Regions from separate parts of the Rhizobium sp. WSM409 genome, predicted to be linked through region 2. Evidence: predicted binding sites of a transcription regulator. Region 2 holds the regulator's gene; the other holds the start of a gene.

Region 1 (8,520 bases), 1.2 Mb from region 2:
CGATCAGCCAGTCCATGTCGGTGAAGCGCCGTTGGAAGAAGGGCGCTGTGCGCCCGACGATATGGTGATCTGGCTCGAACCAGGCGAGGAATTTTCGACGGCCCGCCGACACCGCACCAACCTCCTTGAAGCGGACGAAGGCCGTCATCTTGTGCGCGTCGCGTCGAACGTTTTTCGCCATCAGCCTGGCACGGGCGACATCCTCGTCGGAGGCCACTTCAAGCAGTTGCCGGTCCAGCTGCAGCCGCCAGAGCAGCCGGTAAAGCAGGGAAAAGCGCGCCGGGTCGGAATGGCAGAGAACTGTCTCCGCGAGCTCGAGGAAGGCGGGCGGCACCGTCATCGGCTTGCGTGCTGCGGCAGACGGAGGCGGCATGGCGTCGTGTTGAAACGCAAAACCCGGCTCAGCGCGTTTTTCGCGCCACTCGATCTCTTCCGGCAGGATGCCGGCAGCCGCGAAAGCGCGCGCGGCGTCACGCCATTCGGCAAGCTCCCCGCGTCCTGAAAGCACGACCCGGCGCATCACAGCAACGACAATTGTTCGGGTTTCGGTTCGAACATGGCGCGAAGGTCGGGGCGCTCGATCAATCGCCGCGGCGACCAGCCGTCCGCCGAGATGAAGGATTGGACTTTCTTGATCGAAATGCCGAGCCGCGAAAGATCGTCCAACCGAAGGCGGCGAAAACGACGGGCCGAAACGATCGCTTTGACTGTCTTGGTGCCGAGGCCGGGCACACGCAGCAACCGTTCACGCTCGGCCTTGTTGATATCGACGGGGAACTCGGCCCGGTTGGCGAGCGCCCAGGCAAGTTTGGGGTCGAGGGTGAGATCAAGCATGCCATCCGCCTGGTTCGCGGTGATCTCGTCGATGCCGAAACCGTAGAATCGATAGAGCCAGTCAGCCTGGTAGAGCCGGTGTTCCCGCATCAGCGGCGGCTTGATCAGCGGCAGGTTTTTCGACGAGTCCGGGATCGGGCTGAAGGCGGAATAGTAGACGCGCCTCAGCCCGTAGCTGCTGTAAAGCCGGCCACTGGTCGCAAGGATCGTCGCATCGTTCGCACCATCGGCGCCGACGATCATCTGTGTGCTCTGGCCGGCCGGCACGAAACGCTGACGCTTCTTCGTCTGCAGCGTCGGTTCGCCGGCGGCCTCGATCTTCAGCCTCAGATCCCCCATCGATCGCCGGATATTGGCAGGCTTCTTTTCCGGCGCGAAACGGGTGATGCCGTGATCGGTCGGCAGCTCGATATTCAGCGACAGCCTGTCGGCATGAAGCCCCGCTTCCTCGATCAGACGCGGCGATGCTTCAGGGATCGACTTCAGATGGATATAGCCGCGGAAGTTATGCGTCACACGCAGTTCGCGGACGATGCGAACCATCTCTTCCATTGTGTAATCGGACGAACGGATAATGCCGGAGGAAAGGAACAGGCCCTCGATATAGTTGCGGCGATAGAATTCCAGCGTCAGCCAGATGACCTCCTCGGGCGTAAAGCGCGCCCGTTCGACATTGCTCGACGAGCGATTGACGCAATAGGCGCAGTCGTAGATGCAGAAATTGGTCAGCAGTATTTTCAAAAGCGAAATGCACCGCCCGTCCGGGGCATAGGCATGACAGATGCCGGATCCCTCGGTCGAACCGAGCCCGCCACTTGCGCGGGAATCACGTTTCACCGTGCCGCTGGAAGCGCAGGAAGCGTCATATTTCGCGGCATCGGAAAGGATGGCCAAGCGTTCTGTTAGCGACTTCTTCATTAGTATGTTCACTATATGTTCCTGCGCCTGAAGTCAATCGGAGCGATCCGATTTCTGCCCATTTTCAAGCTGCATCACCGGCTGTTGGAGCAGGCCGCGTTTCTTTCATGCGAATTTTCTGGAAATCGGGCTTGGCGATCTGCTATAAGCGTCCGACTAAGATTGTGGCACGGTTCCGAAGCTCCCCTTCGGGACCTGTTTTCTTTTGTGTTCGCCGCTGATTATGCGGATACAAGGATTGAAGGACAGAAAAATGGTTGAAAAGGTACCGATGACACCGGGCGGTTTCGTCAAGCTGCAGGAAGAGCTGCGCTGGCGTCAGCAGGAGGAGCGTCCCCGAATCATCGAGGCGATCGCCGAAGCCCGTGCCCATGGCGACCTTTCCGAAAACGCCGAATACCACGCCGCCAAGGAAGCCCAGAGCCATAATGAAGGCCGCATCAGTGAGCTGGAAGACTTGACGGCGCGCGCCGAGGTCATCGACCTCACCAAGATGTCGGGCGACAAGATCAAGTTCGGCGCCAAGGTGAAGCTCATCGACGAGGACACCGACGAAGAAAAGACCTATCAGATCGTCGGCGACCAGGAAGCCGACGTCAAGGCCGGCCGCATCTCCATCTCCTCGCCGATCGCCCGCGCGCTGATCGGAAAGGAAGTCGGCGATTCCATCGAGGTCAATGCGCCGGGTGGCTCCAAGGCCTACGAAATCCTCCAGGTTTCCTGGGGCTGATCGCCCGCCAGCCGCGAGACCCCTCCCTTGCCTGATATCCGTGACGTCGAGATCATTGCGCCCAATTTCAAGCGCCGGCTCTCCGGCGTCACGTCAACTATCGTTCAGCTCATCCCATGCCAGATCCGGCTCGGTATCAAGATCGCGACACTCGGCCCCGGCCTGCCGGACGGCCTGCCGAAACTTAAGGGACGGCAGCTCCTCGGCCTCTGGCGCCCACCGGCGCGCCGGCGCCAGCGTGTCTGGCACGCTCGCCGCAACAACGAGATGGCTGTCGGCATCCTGCTGCGCCATCTGTTGCGCATGCCGCTGAAGCTTCTCTTCACCTCGGCCGCGCAACGCCGGCACACCGCCTATACGAAATGGCTGATCCGTCGCATGGACGCTGTCATCGCGACCAGCGATCGATCCGGCTCGTTCCTCGAGGTGCCGCACACGGTGATCCAGCACGGAGTCGACCTTGCCCTGTTCCATCCGCCGGAAACTGCAGAGGACGGCATCGCCGCCACCGGCCTGCCCGGCCGCCATCTCGTCGGCTGCTTCGGCCGTGTGCGCCATCAGAAAGGCACCGATCTTTTCGTCAGGGCGATGGTCGATCTGCTGCCGCAGCATACTGAGTGGACGGCGATCGTCTCCGGCCGGGTGACGGCCGAACACACAGCATTTGGCGACAAACTTAAGGCGGATGTCGCGGCCGCCGGGCTCAGCGACCGTATCCTCTTCCTCGGCGAAGTGCCTGACATCAAGGTCTGGTATCGCCGCCTGACGCTTTACGTCGCCCCTTCCCGCAATGAAGGCTTCGGCCTGACGCCGCTCGAAGCCATGGCCTCGCGCACCGCGGTGGTGGCATCGGATGCGGGTGCCTATGCCGAGCTCCTCGTCACGGGCGAGACGGGTTCGGTCGTCGCCGCCGGCGATGGCGAGGCGCTGACGCGGGCAATCGCGCCCTATATCGCAGATCCCGCGCTGGCGCTCGCCCATGGCGAGAATGCGCTGCGGCATGTCAGAGCGAATTTCGCGCTGGAGAAGGAAGCGAGCGCGATCGGCGCCATTTACAACAGCCTTCTCGGCGACAATCGCAGCTGAGGTAGAAAAGAGAAACGGCCCGTTGGATGACGGGCCGTTGCAAGAATTTTAGGACTGCGGACAGTTCGGTCAGTTATTCAGCCGGCTGAAGCCCGGCAGCGGGAGCACTCTCGCCAGTCTGGCCGCCCAGCGCCGCAGCAAGCTGCGCCGTATCCAGCTCATTTTCCCAACGTGCCACGACGATCGTCGCCACGGCATTGCCGACGAGGTTGGTCAGCGCCCGGCATTCCGACATGAATCGGTCGATGCCGAGGATGAGCGCCATGCCGGCGACCGGCACGGAGGGAACGACGGAGAGCGTCGCGGCAAGCGTGATGAAGCCGGCGCCGGTGATGCCTGCGGCACCCTTGGAGCTCAGCATCGCCACCAAGAGCAGCAGGATCTGATCACCCCAGGAGAGATGGATGCCGGTTGCCTGGGCAATGAACAGGGCCGCCAGCGTCATGTAGATGTTGGTGCCGTCGAGGTTAAAGGAATAGCCTGTCGGAATGACGAGGCCGACGACCGAGCGCTTGCAGCCGGCCTTTTCCATCTTGTTCATCAGCCCCGGAAGTGCTGCCTCCGAAGACGAGGTGCCGAGGACCAGCAGCAGTTCTTCCTTGATGTAGCGCAGCAGCGCCACGATCGAGAAGCCGTTGTAACGGGCAACAGCACCAAGGACTACGAGGACGAAGAGCAGAGAGGTGAGGTAGAAGGTGCCGATCAGCATGGCGAGATTGGCAATCGATCCGACGCCGTACTTGCCGATGGTGAATGCCATGGCGCCGAAGGCACCGATCGGGGCAGCCTTCATCAGGATGGCGACGAGCTTGAACACGGGCGCCGTCAGGGCATTGAGGAAATTGACGACCGGTTCGCTCTTTTCGCCGACCATGGCGAGCGCGATGCCGAAGAGCACCGAGAAGAACAGCACCTGCAGAATATCGCCATCGGCAAAGGCGCCGACGATCGTCGTCGGGATGATGTTGGTCAGGAAACCGACGATGCTCTGCTCATGCGCCTTTGCAGCGTAGCCGGCGACGGCGGCCGGATCCAGCGAGGCAGGATCGATGTTCATGCCGGCGCCGGGCTGGACGACATTGGCGACGATCAGGCCAATGATGAGCGCCAATGTCGAGAATGTCAGGAAGTAGAGCATCGCCTTACCGGCGACGCGGCCGACCTTCTGCAGGTCGCTCATGCCGGCAATGCCGGTCGCAACCGTCAGGAAGATGACGGGGGCGATGATCATCTTGACGAGCTTGATAAAGGCATCGCCGAGCGGCTTCAGCTGGGTGCCGAATTCAGGATAGAAATGGCCGAGAAGGATACCCGCGGCGATAGCCGCGAGAACCTGAACGTAAAGATGGCTATAAAAGGGCTTCTTGCCCTTGCTGTCTGCGACTGCATCGAGTGGTGCTGCGATCATGATGTCCTCCTAATGGCTCGTCCGGAACACACTCCGGCCTCCCGAGCCGTTCGCTTCAAGTCCAACAGCTCAGCCGTTGTTGCCACCTCCTTCGCAATCGGCGTGCCAGTTTTACGCCACCACCCAACATGTTGAATTTATTAAGGAAAAATTTACAGGACTGCTGATAACTAATTAAAAAATGCGGAAATCCGCACAAATCCATTTGCGTTTCGTGCAGAAAAATGCACAGATCCGCCATGTCCGTGTCGCAGAAATTGTGGCCTTCCCTACCCGTGCAACACCGCATCCGCCGGATGTGGTGGGCCTATGCCGCGCTCGCCCTCGTCGCTGTCGTCGCAAGCCTGTGGACCAGCGGCGAGATCGGCCGGCACCGGGCGGAGGCCGCCCTCGAGGAACAGGCCCGCATGGATGCGAGGCTGAATGCGGCGTTGCTGCGCACGGTTCTTGAAAAATACCGGGCGCTTCCCTTCGTGCTGTCGCAAGATACCGCAATCGCCGCGGCACTGGCAGGTAGCGATGTCGGCACGTTCGACCGACTCAGTCAGAAGCTGGAAATGCTGGCAACGGGCACCAAGGCCGCCGTCATCTATGTCATCGACAAGGACGGCATGGCGGTTTCGGCCAGCAACTGGCGCGAACCGACGAGCTTCGTCGGCAATGATTACCGCTTCCGGGAGTATTTTCAGGGGGCCGTCGAACGAGGACAGGCCGAGCACTTTGCGCTAGGCACGGTCAGCAAGAAACCGGGTCTCTATATCTCCCAGCGGATTTCGGGCAGCAACGGCTTGCTGGGTGTCGTTGTAGTCAAGGTCGAATTCGACGATGTCGAGGCGGATTGGAACGCCTCGGGGACCCCGTCCTACGTCGTTGACGAGCGCGGCATTGTCCTCATAACCAGTCTTCCGTCATGGCGGTTCATGACGATCGGCCGGATCGCCGAAGACCGGCTGACAGCGATCCGCGAAAGCCTTCAATTCGGCGCTGCGCCGCTTCAGCCTCTACCGCTCGACCCCATCAGGAACCTCGGCGACAGCCTTGATGTCGTTGAGATCGTCATGCCCGGCGATGCAGGGAAAACCAGGTTTCTCGATGTCGGGATGCCGGTTCCCGCAACTGGATGGCAGTTGCAGCATCTCGTGGCGCTCGGGCCATCCGTCGATGCGGGAATTCGCGAATCCCGCATGCTGGCATTGCTCATACTCCTGCCGCTGCTGGCCGGAGCAGCCTTCCTGTTGCGCCGCCGCCATGCGATCACCCTGCGGATCTCTCGAGAACAGCAAGCGCGGGAGGAACTGGAACGGCGTGTGAGCGAGCGCACACTGGATCTCAGCCAGGCGCGGGATCGGCTGCAGGCTGAAATCATCGGCCACAAGAGCACGGAGCAGAAATTGCAGGCGGTGCAACAGGATCTGGTGCAGGCCAACCGGTTGGCCATCCTGGGTCAGGTGGCCGCCGGCGTTGCCCATGAGATCAACCAGCCGGTGGCGACCATCCGTGCCTATGCCGATAATGCCCGCACCTTCCTCGATCGCGGCCAGACGGCGCCTGCCGGCGAAAATCTCGAAAGCATCGCGGCGCTCACGGAGCGCATAGGTTCGATCACCGAGGAGCTGAAGACCTTTGCCCGCAAAGGCCGGGGCAGCGCCGAACCAACCGGATTGAAGGACGTCATCGAGGGGGCGGTGATGTTGTTGCGCAGCCGGTTTGCCGGCCGCATGGATACGCTCGACATCGACCTGCCGCCCGACGAACTGCAGGTGATGGGAAACCGGATCCGCCTCGAGCAGGTGCTCATCAACCTGCTTCAGAATGCCCTGGAGGCGGTGGCACCGAAGGCCGGAGAGGGTCGCGTCGAGATCAGAACATCAACCGATGCGGGGATGGTAACGGTGACGGTCGCCGACAACGGCCCCGGCATTCCGCCGGAGATCCGCAAAGGCTTGTTCACGCCATTCAACACCTCGAAGGAAAGCGGCCTCGGCCTTGGCCTCGTCATCTCAAAGGATATCGTCGGCGACTATGGCGGCCGGATGGAGGTTGCAAGCGACAGCGGTGGAACCCGGTTCATCGTTCAGCTGAGGAAGGCTTGAGGTCATGGACACACTGATGCCCGTTGCGCTGATCGACGACGACAAGGATCTACGCCGTGCCACCGCGCAGACGCTCGAACTCGCCGGATTTTCCGTATCCGCCTATGACGGTGCGAAAGCCGCGCTGGCGGACCTGCCGGCGGACTTTGCCGGCCCCGTCGTCACCGATATCCGCATGCCGGAGATCGACGGACTGCAACTCTTCGCCACGCTGCAAGGTATGGATGTCGACTTGCCGGTGATCCTGATGACCGGCCACGGCGATATTCCCATGGCCGTTCAGGCGATCCAGGACGGCGCCTATGATTTCATCGCCAAGCCCTTCGCAGCCGATCGGCTCGTGCAGAGCGTGCGTCGCGCAAGCGAGAAGCGGCGGCTTGTTCTGGAAAACCGCATGCTGCGGAAGGCAGCCGAAGATGCGCAGGAGAATTTGCCGCTGATCGGCCAGACGCCTGTCATGGAAAACCTCAGAAACATTCTTCGCCACATCGCCGATACCGATGTGGACGTGCTCGTCGCCGGCGAAACGGGCAGCGGCAAGGAAGTGGTTGCCCAGCTCCTGCATCAGTGGAGCCACCGCCGGAAGGGCAATTTCGTGGCGCTGAACTGTGGCGCCCTGCCCGAAACCGTCATCGAAAGCGAACTGTTCGGTCACGAGGCCGGCGCCTTCACCGGTGCCCAGAAGCGCCGCACGGGCCGCATCGAACATGCAAGCGGCGGCACGCTGTTCCTCGACGAGATCGAAAGCATGCCGGCCGCCACGCAGGTCAAGATGCTGAGAGTGCTGGAGATGCGCGAAATCACGCCGCTCGGCACCAACGAGGTGCGTCCTGTCGATCTTCGCGTCGTCGCGGCTGCCAAGATCGACCTCGGGGATCCCGCGGTGCGCGGCGATTTTCGCGAGGATCTCTATTACAGGCTGAATGTCGTGACGATCTCCATTCCGCCGCTGAGAGAACGCCGCGACGATATTCCGCTGCTGTTTTCCCACTTCGCCGCTCGCGCCGCGGAGCGCTTCCGTCGCGATGTGCCGCCGCGTTCACCTGAAGTGCGGCGGCATCTCGCCTCGCATACATGGCCGGGCAATGTCCGCGAGCTCTCACATTATGCCGAGCGCGTGGTGCTTGGCGTAGAAGGCGGCGGAGCGGCAGCGGTCCCTCCGCATCCGACAGGCGAGACACTTCCGGAACGGCTGGAACGCTACGAGGCGGAAATCATTCGCGACGCGCTGTCGGCCAATGACGGCGACGTGCGCCGTACCATCGAGGCGCTCGGCATTCCGAGAAAGACGTTTTACGACAAGCTCCAGCGCCACGGCATCAATCGGGCCGGCTATATTTCGCGCAAGTAGTTGGCGATGACGTTTACTCTGTCGAAGTGGTCTTAGACTTCTACCAGTCCCAGCTTCTTCACCTGCCTGATCGTCAGCATGGTGCGCACGGTATCGACAT
Region 2 (8,520 bases):
GGATAGCCACGATGCAGCAGGACACCTTCGTCGCCGTCGATGTAGGTGATTTTCGATTCACAGGATGCGGTCGAGGTAAAACCCGGATCGTAGGTGAAGGAAGCGGTGTTCTTGTAGAGGGCACCGATATCGATGACGCTCGGGCCGATCGTGCCGCTTTTGACAGCAAGGTCGACAGACTTGTCACCGATTTTTATTGTAGCGCTTTGATCCGTCATGCTGATCCTCCGAAATGGCGGTGGCGCCATAAAAGCGCCATAGGGGTTAAGCGTCCTCACCGATAGCTATATGATCGCGAAGCTAATGCCAAGTTACTGTGATGGCATTTTGTGCAATGCGGTATCACCTTTTAGGCACTGCAGCGATGAGCCACACGCATATCGGAAGCCGATGATTCGACTGGTCTTTTGGGGCTCGCGATTTTGCCTCATATTTCAATCGATTATGCTTGCCGGATTTGATTGGAGGTTGCATTCTGACTGCCTTCGCAGCCGGGCTTGGGCGGTTCATGCAGGAGTTGACGTCAGTCGAATTGCGGCCGGAAACAGGCGAAGGCCTTGCCGGCTCCTCCAATTTTTCACCACCAGTCGTGGTGACGCGACCGGCAAGGACGCAGTCGGCAATACCATTGCGCCACCGGCTGCCGGCCGCAGCCTCGCACTTGCTGCGTGCCGGCATGCGCATGCTGGGCGAGGAGACGGACCATGGCCGCCTGCTGCTGTTCTCGCCGGTCTTCCTCGGCGCCGGGTCAGCCATCTGGTTTCTCGCGGCATCGGATTTTCCGCTCACTGCATCGCTGCTCTGCCTGTTGGTGCTGACCGTCGCAGTTCTCATCGCCAGCCGCAACCGGGCGGCATTGCGGGCAGCGCTGCTGGCGCTTTCGCTCGTGGCTTGCGGCATAGTCTCGGCGCAGTTCGAGAGCTGGCGGGCTTCGACCGTGATCCTCGATTCATCAGTGACGACGACGGTGACCGGCCGCGTCGAGCGGCGCGAAGGCGATGGTCGCGGCCGGTGGCGCTACATTCTTGCCGTCACCGGCACTGAAGCGCCTCAGGTCAAGCGGCCGCCGGAACGCATCACCGCCATCGCCCGCGGTGCGGACGCAGCCTTCGAGATCGGCGATATCATCACCGGCAGGGCGCGGCTGACGCCGCCGGCGGGCCCAGCACTTCCCGAGCTCAACGACTTCTCCTTCAGTGCCTATTTCGACGGCATCGGCGCCAACGGCTTCTTCTACGGTGCACCGACGAAGGTCGATGCGCAGGCAGGTCCGCAGGCTGCAAGATCGGCGGTGGAAGCGCTGCTCGAAGGGCTCTACCGGCTGCGCAGCGGCATTGGCGACCGGATAAGGTCGATCCTGCCCGGCGATACCGGCGCTTTTGCCGCCGCACTGGTGACGGACGAGCGGCGCGCCATCTCGGATGCGACGACGGAGGCACTACGCCAGTCCGGTCTGGCTCATATCATCGCCATCTCCGGTCTCAACATGGCGCTGTCGGCCGGCATCTTCTTCGTCGGCTTTCGGATGCTGCTCAGCATCTTTGCCGGTATCGCTGAGGCCTACCCGACGAAGAAGATCGCTGCCGCCGGCGCGCTCATCGCCGTTACTGCCTATTTCCTGATTTCGGGCTTTGCGGTCTCTGCCGAGCGCGCTTTCATCATGATGGCCATCATGTTGATTGCCGTCTTCTTCGACCGGCCGTCGATCAGCCTGCGCAATGTCGCGCTTTCCGCCCTCGTCATCATCCTCATTTCACCGTCCGAGGTCTTAGGTCCGAGCTTCCAGATGTCCTTTGCCGCGACATTGGCGCTGGTCTCGGGTTATCAGTTGTGGAAGGACCGGCGCGTCCGCGAAAACGCCTTTCTGAAGCTACCTATCATCAGGCCCGTCGTTACGGTTGCCGGTTTCTTCGGCGGCGTCTTCCTGACTTCGCTGATCGGCGGTTTTTCCACCGCGCTGTTTTCGATCGAGCATTTTCATCGCCTGACCGCCTACGGCCTGCCGGCAAACCTCGCGACGATGCCGATCATCTCCTTCATCGTCATGCCGGCCGGCTTGCTGGCGATGCTGCTCATGCCTTTCGGTCTGGATGTTTTGCCCTGGAAGGTCGTCGGATTCGGCCTCGATCTGGTGATCGCGGTCGCAAAGACGGTGTCCGGCTGGGATGGCAATATCGACGTCGGCCGCTTGCCCGCCTGGTATTTCGCGGTCGCCGTGGCAGGCTTTCTGCTGCTGACGCTGCTCCGCACCCGGCTGCGCCATATCGGCACATCAATCATCGCGGTCGCAACGCTCATCCTGTTGCTTCTACCGGTTCCCCGGCCGCCGGATCTGGTGATTTCGGAGGATGGCAGTCTCGTCGCGGTGGTCGAAGCGGCAGCAATGGCTTCCAACCGTGAAAGACCACCGGATTTCATCTTCGACCAGTGGCAGAGAGCCCTGGTCCTGCCGAGACATGATCCGCCGAAGATGCTGGATGGTCCTGCTATCCCGCAGGTAGGAGAAGACCGCCGCGTCAAGCTTTCCCGCGATCAGCAGAACGAAGCGAGGACAGCGATGCGGGCGGCCGCAGCGGCCGGTGAAGCAAACCGCTTTTCCTGCGTCAAGAGGGCCTGGTGCGCATCAAGGCTTGGCAATGGTCGTGTGGTTGCTGTCATCGACAATGCCGCCTATCTCGGCCCGGCATGCGACGCGGCCGATATCATCGTGACGTCGGTCCGCCTGCGTTTCAACAGCTGCCGCTCAGGTGCGACGCTCTTCACCGGCGAGACGCTGCGCAGGACCGGATCCATCGAGTTGCGCTTCGCGGACGCCGGCCTGGAGGTGGCAACCGCATTTGACGCATTGTCGCGACCATGGATGCGCCATCGCGCCTTTGACTGGCGCAGCAACAGCTTTACCGAATCCGGCCTAACCGATGTCAGTGATAGCGGCGAATGAGGCCGACGAGTTTGCCCTGCACCTTAACACGGTCTGGTCCGAAAATCCGGGTCTCGTAAGCCGGGTTGGCCGCTTCCAGTGCGATCGAGGCGCCCTTGCGGCGGAAGCGCTTGAGTGTCGCTTCTTCGTCATCGACGAGTGCAACAACAATGTCGCCAGGACTTGCGGTGCTGCCATTGCGGATGATCACGGTGTCGCCGTCGAAGATGCCGGCGTCGATCATCGAATCGCCCTTGACCTCCAGGGCATAATGTTCACCGGAACCGAGCATGTCGGCCGGAACGGCGATGTCGTGGGTGTTGTTCTGGATCGCCGAGATCGGCACACCGGCGGCGATTCTGCCCATGACCGGCACGGAAACCGAGTTGCCGTTGTCGGCGACGGGTTTTGCGGGAGCAGGGGCGGCGACCGGCTGAGGTTTGCCCAGGCTGCCTTCGATGACGCTCGGCGAAAAGCCGCGCCGCGGCTGGATGCTGGGGCTGTAGGCCTCCGGAAGCTTGATGACCTCGAGCGCACGGGCGCGGTTCGGTAGGCGGCGAATGAAGCCTCTCTCCTCGAGCGCCGTAATCAGGCGATGAATCCCGGACTTCGAGGCGAGGTCCAGAGCATCCTTCATTTCGTCGAAAGATGGCGGAACGCCGGATTCCTTCATGCGCTCATGAATGAAAAGGAGAAGCTCCTGTTGTTTGCGCGTGAGCATCGACGTTGTGACCTCGTGATTGAAACAAATCCAGAACAGACACTATATGTTCCATATGTGTTCCGCAAGTAGCTAAATTTCCGTAAAACTTGGCGCCAACTCGTTGAGATTTTTATTTTCATTCGCCGGATTGGCACAGAAGTCTTGCGTTGAGGGAAGCGCTGTCGCACATCTCTTGCCGTGTCAGGGAGGGATATCATGAACGAGCACTCCGCCAAACCGCACCCGCTGGATCATGTCGTGCTGCCGGTCGTCAATATCGATCTGGCGCGCGAGAGGCTCGGCAAGCTCGGCTTCACCGTTGCCCCCGATGCGCGCCATCCCTTCGGAACGGAGAATGCCTGCGTCTTCTTTGCTGACAAGACCTATCTGGAGCCGCTCGGGATTGCGAGCGTCGAGGAGAGCGAGGCGTCGGCGCGCCAAGGCAATGTCTTCACCGCCCGCAATCAGGCTTTCCGCTTCCGCTGCGGCGCGGAGGGGCTTTCGGGGCTGGCTTTTGGCAGCAAGGATGCCGGCATCGATCATCAGAATTTCGTCGGTAACGGATCGAGCGCCGGCGAGATGCTGCAGTTCACCCGGCCGATGACGATGCCGGACGGTTCTGAGACGATTGCCGGCTTCAAGCTGGCTTTTGCCGGCGATCTGCGCGCGCCTGATCTCCTGCTATTTACCGTCGAGCGCGTCAATCCGCTGCCGGCCGACCGCGCCGTGCTGGAGACGCATGCCAATGGCGTCACCGGCATAGTCGAGATAGCGCTTTGCGCGCCTGATGCTGCCGCCTTCGCTGCCTTCGTCAGCCTCGCCGTGGTGCAATCGGCAGTCGAGAAAACCGGTTTCGGCGTCAATATCCCGGCGTCGAATGCCAAAATCAGCCTGATGACGGCGGAAGGGTTGGAGGCCTATTTCGACATCGTCGGCTCATCCGCAGATCGTGGCCTGCGCGGCCGGGCAATCCTCTTCGCTGTCGCCGATCTTGCCGTGACAGAAGCGCATTTGGCTGCTAACGGGGTGACATACGCGCGCAAGAACAATCGCATTCTGGTGAAGCCCGCGCCCGGGCAGGGCACGCTCTTCGCCTTCGAGGAAACACGATGAGCACTGATACGAATTCCGAAGTCAGGATCGGCGAAGGCCAAGGCCAGGTCAGCTTTTCCAATACCGGCCGCCTGTCGCTGATTGCCGGTCCCTGCCAGATGGAGAGCCGCGACCACGCCTTCATGGTCGCCGGCACGCTGAAGGAGCTTTGCGGCAAGCTCGGCATCGGCCTCGTTTACAAGAGCTCCTTCGACAAGGCGAACCGCACCTCGCTGTCGGCCGAACGCGGTATCGGGATTGAAAAAGGCATGGAGGTCTTTGCCGACCTCAAAAAGGAGTTCGGCTTTCCCGTCCTGACCGACGTTCATACCGCCGAGCAATGCGCGGAGGTGGCAAAGGTCGTCGACGTCCTGCAGATCCCGGCCTTCCTCTGCCGCCAGACCGACCTTCTCATCGCCGCCGCCAAGACCGGCCGCGTCGTCAATGTCAAGAAGGGCCAGTTCCTCGCTCCCTGGGATATGAAGAATGTTCTGAAGAAGCTCAACGCCAGCGGCAATCCGAACGTGCTGCTTTGCGAGCGCGGCGCCTCCTTTGGTTACAATACGCTGGTTTCCGACATGCGCTCGCTGCCGATCATGGCGGCGATGGGTGCGCCCGTTGTCTTCGATGCGACCCATTCCGTAGCGCAGCCGGGCGGGCAGGGCGATTCCTCCGGCGGTCAGCGGGAATTCGTAGAAACCCTGGCGCGGGCAGCAGTGGCTGCCGGTATTGCCGGCGTCTTCGTCGAAACCCATCAGGACCCCGACAATGCCCCTTCCGACGGCCCGAACATGGTCTATCTCAAGGACATGCCGCGGCTTCTCGAAAAGCTGCTCGCCTTCGATGCGGTCGCCAAGGCTTGACGTTCAACAGTCTGACATGATCGTGCTATAGGCCACATCCGAACGCTGGTCCGAAGGCTATTGCAGCATTGTAATTTGCACGCCTTCGACTAAGACAGGTTTCGAACCATTTATCACCCACCGAGCAGGAAGAACCCATGACTGCAATCACCGATATCATCGCCCGCGAGATTCTCGATAGCCGTGGCAACCCCACCGTCGAAGTCGATGTCTATCTCGAAGATGGCAGCATGGGCCGCGCGGCCGTTCCCTCGGGCGCCTCGACGGGCGCGCATGAGGCGGTCGAACTGCGTGACGGCGGCAAGCGCTACCTGGGCAAGGGCGTCGAAAAGGCGGTCGAAGCCGCCAACACCGAGATCTTCGACGCGATCGGCGGCATCGACGCCGAAAACCAGATCCAGATCGACAACATCATGATCGAGCTGGACGGCACGCCGAACAAGTCGCGTCTCGGCGCCAACGCCATCCTTGGCGTGTCGCTCGCCGTCGCCAAGGCTGCCGCCCAGGCGTCCGGCCTGCCGCTCTACCGCTATGTCGGCGGTGCTTCCGCCAGCCTGCTGCCAGTGCCGATGATGAACATCATCAATGGTGGTGCCCATGCCGACAACCCGATCGATTTCCAGGAATTCATGATCCTGCCGGTCGGCGCCGATTCGATCGCCGAAGCCGTGCGCATGGGTTCGGAAGTCTTCCATACGCTGCGCAAGGAACTTGCCGCACAGGGCCATAACACCAATGTCGGCGATGAAGGCGGTTTCGCACCGGGCCTGAAGAGCGCGCCGGAAGCTCTCGACTTCATCATGAAGTCGATCGAGAAAGCCGGCTACAAGCCGGGCGACGACATGTGCCTCGGCCTCGACTGCGCCTCGACGGAATTCTTCAAGGACGGCAAATACGTTCTCGAAGGGGAAGGCCGCACGCTGGAATCGGGCGCCATGGCCGAATATCTGGCCGAACTCGCCGCCAAGTATCCGATCATCTCGATCGAGGACGGCATGGCCGAAGACGACTGGGATGGCTGGAAGACGCTGACCGACCTAGCCGGCAAGAAGACCCAGCTCGTCGGCGATGATCTCTTCGTCACCAACTCCGCCCGTCTTCGCGACGGTATCCGCATGGGCGTCGCCAACTCGATCCTCGTCAAGGTCAACCAGATCGGCACGCTGACGGAGACGCTTGATGCCGTCAACACGGCGCACAAGGCGGCCTATACCGCCGTCATGTCCCACCGCTCCGGCGAGACCGAAGATTCGACCATCGCCGATCTCGCGGTCGCCACCAACTGCGGTCAGATCAAGACCGGCTCGCTGTCGCGCTCCGACCGTCTTGCCAAGTACAATCAGCTGATCCGTATCGAAGAGGGCCTCGGCCCGCAGGCCCAGTATGCCGGCCGCTCGATCGTTCGCGGCTGATCGGATCTGATTTTCAACGGCTTGACCCGCGCCTTCCCGGCGCGGGTTTTTTGTTGCCCGTTTTTTAGAGTCAACGAACGGTTAATCTCTGCACGTTAGATTGAACGAATTGGTAATGCGTTCAAGAGCATGCGTGTATGTGGACAAAGCATCATAAGAAGAGAAAGATCGGTCGCTTCGTCATTCCGGCCATGACGGTCGCCTTCCTCTCCTATTTCGGTTATCATTGCATCCATGGCGATTACGGCCTGCGCGCAACGGAGACGTTCGAGCATCAGCGTGTCGCGCGTGAAAAAGAGCTTGCGATCTTGAAGGCGAAGCGCGAACATCTGGAAAATCAGGTCGCGCTCTTGAGTGACGGGTCGCTCGATAAGGATATGTTGGACGAAAAAGCGCGTTATCAGCTCAACATGTCGCGCGCCGACGAGATCGTCGTATTCAATCATTATTCCAATTAACCGGAAACAGGTTAATTGGAATTTTCAATGTTTTTCCAATAATTTAGCACCGAATACGAGCCATGCAATTATGGCATTGCTGTGCTCATATTTCTTCCCTATGGTACGCGCCACCAAGAAACGACAAACCCATAGGGAGGGTTGAATGGCGCCGCGAAAGACCGCGACCGTTTCCAGCCGCAAAACTGCAGCAAAACCGGCAGCCAAAGCATCGAATGGAGGCCCGGTAGCCGACTTCGATCGCAATGAAGAGCTGAAGGCCTATCGCGAGATGCTGCTGATCCGCCGCTTCGAGGAGAAGGCCGGCCAGCTTTACGGCATGGGGTTCATCGGCGGCTTTTGTCACCTCTACATCGGTCAGGAAGCTGTCGTCGTCGGCATGCAGATGGCGCAGAAGGATGGCGACCAGGTCATCACCGCCTATCGCGACCACGGTCATATGCTGGCAACCGGCATGGAAGCGCGTGGCGTCATGGCGGAACTGACCGGGCGCCGCAGCGGCTATTCCCACGGCAAGGGCGGCTCGATGCACATGTTCTCGAAAGAGAAGCATTTCTACGGCGGTCACGGCATCGTCGGTGCCCAGGTCTCGCTCGGAACGGGTCTTGCCTTCGCAAACCGCTACCGCGGCAATGACAATGTCTCCATCGCCTATTTCGGCGACGGCGCTGCCAACCAGGGCCAGGTCTACGAGAGCTTCAACATGGCTGCTCTCTGGAAGCTGCCGATCGTCTACATCGTCGAGAACAACCGTTACGCCATGGGCACCTCGACTGCCCGCGCCACCGCGCAGTCGAATTACTCGCTTCGCGGATCCGGTTTCGGCATCCCCGGCATTCAGGTCGATGGCATGGACGTCCGCGCCGTCAAGGCGGCCGCCGACGAGGCGCTCGAGCATTGCCGTTCCGGCAAGGGTCCGATCATTCTCGAAATGCTGACCTATCGTTATCGCGGTCACTCGATGTCCGACCCGGCGAAGTATCGCTCCAAGGACGAAGTGCAGAAGATGCGCTCCGAGCATGACCCGATCGAACAGGTCAAGGCACGCCTCGTCGAAAAGGGCTGGGCTTCC

Evidence for each region. The regulator LexA, encoded in region 2, represses DNA repair genes until DNA is damaged. The targets are predictions, from matches to a motif close to TGTTCNNNNTGTGTTCNG.
Region 1: the regulator LexA is predicted to act here: its motif matches at 1,758-1,775, upstream of AC25BC_RS15045 (putative DNA modification/repair radical SAM protein).

Annotation. Positions count from the first base shown of each region.
Region 1 is NZ_CM172794.1:3,003,317-3,011,836, forward strand. It holds gene AC25BC_RS15040 (UdgX family uracil-DNA binding protein) at 1-520, opposite strand, end outside; gene AC25BC_RS15045 (putative DNA modification/repair radical SAM protein) at 520-1,752, opposite strand; gene greA (transcription elongation factor GreA) at 2,006-2,482, shown strand; gene AC25BC_RS15055 (glycosyltransferase family 4 protein) at 2,510-3,568, shown strand; gene AC25BC_RS15060 (dicarboxylate/amino acid:cation symporter) at 3,642-4,976, opposite strand; gene AC25BC_RS15065 (sensor histidine kinase) at 5,201-7,069, shown strand; gene AC25BC_RS15070 (sigma-54-dependent transcriptional regulator) at 7,074-8,420, shown strand; gene AC25BC_RS15075 (Lrp/AsnC family transcriptional regulator) at 8,453-8,520, opposite strand, start outside.
Region 2 is NZ_CM172794.1:1,761,550-1,770,069, forward strand. It holds gene gltA (citrate synthase) at 1-218, opposite strand, end outside; gene AC25BC_RS08935 (ComEC/Rec2 family competence protein) at 509-2,941, shown strand; gene lexA (transcriptional repressor LexA) at 2,922-3,641, opposite strand; gene AC25BC_RS08945 (VOC family protein) at 3,840-4,736, shown strand; gene kdsA (3-deoxy-8-phosphooctulonate synthase) at 4,733-5,578, shown strand; gene eno (phosphopyruvate hydratase) at 5,716-6,990, shown strand; gene AC25BC_RS08960 (FtsB family cell division protein) at 7,128-7,448, shown strand; gene pdhA (pyruvate dehydrogenase (acetyl-transferring) E1 component subunit alpha) at 7,594-8,520, shown strand, end outside.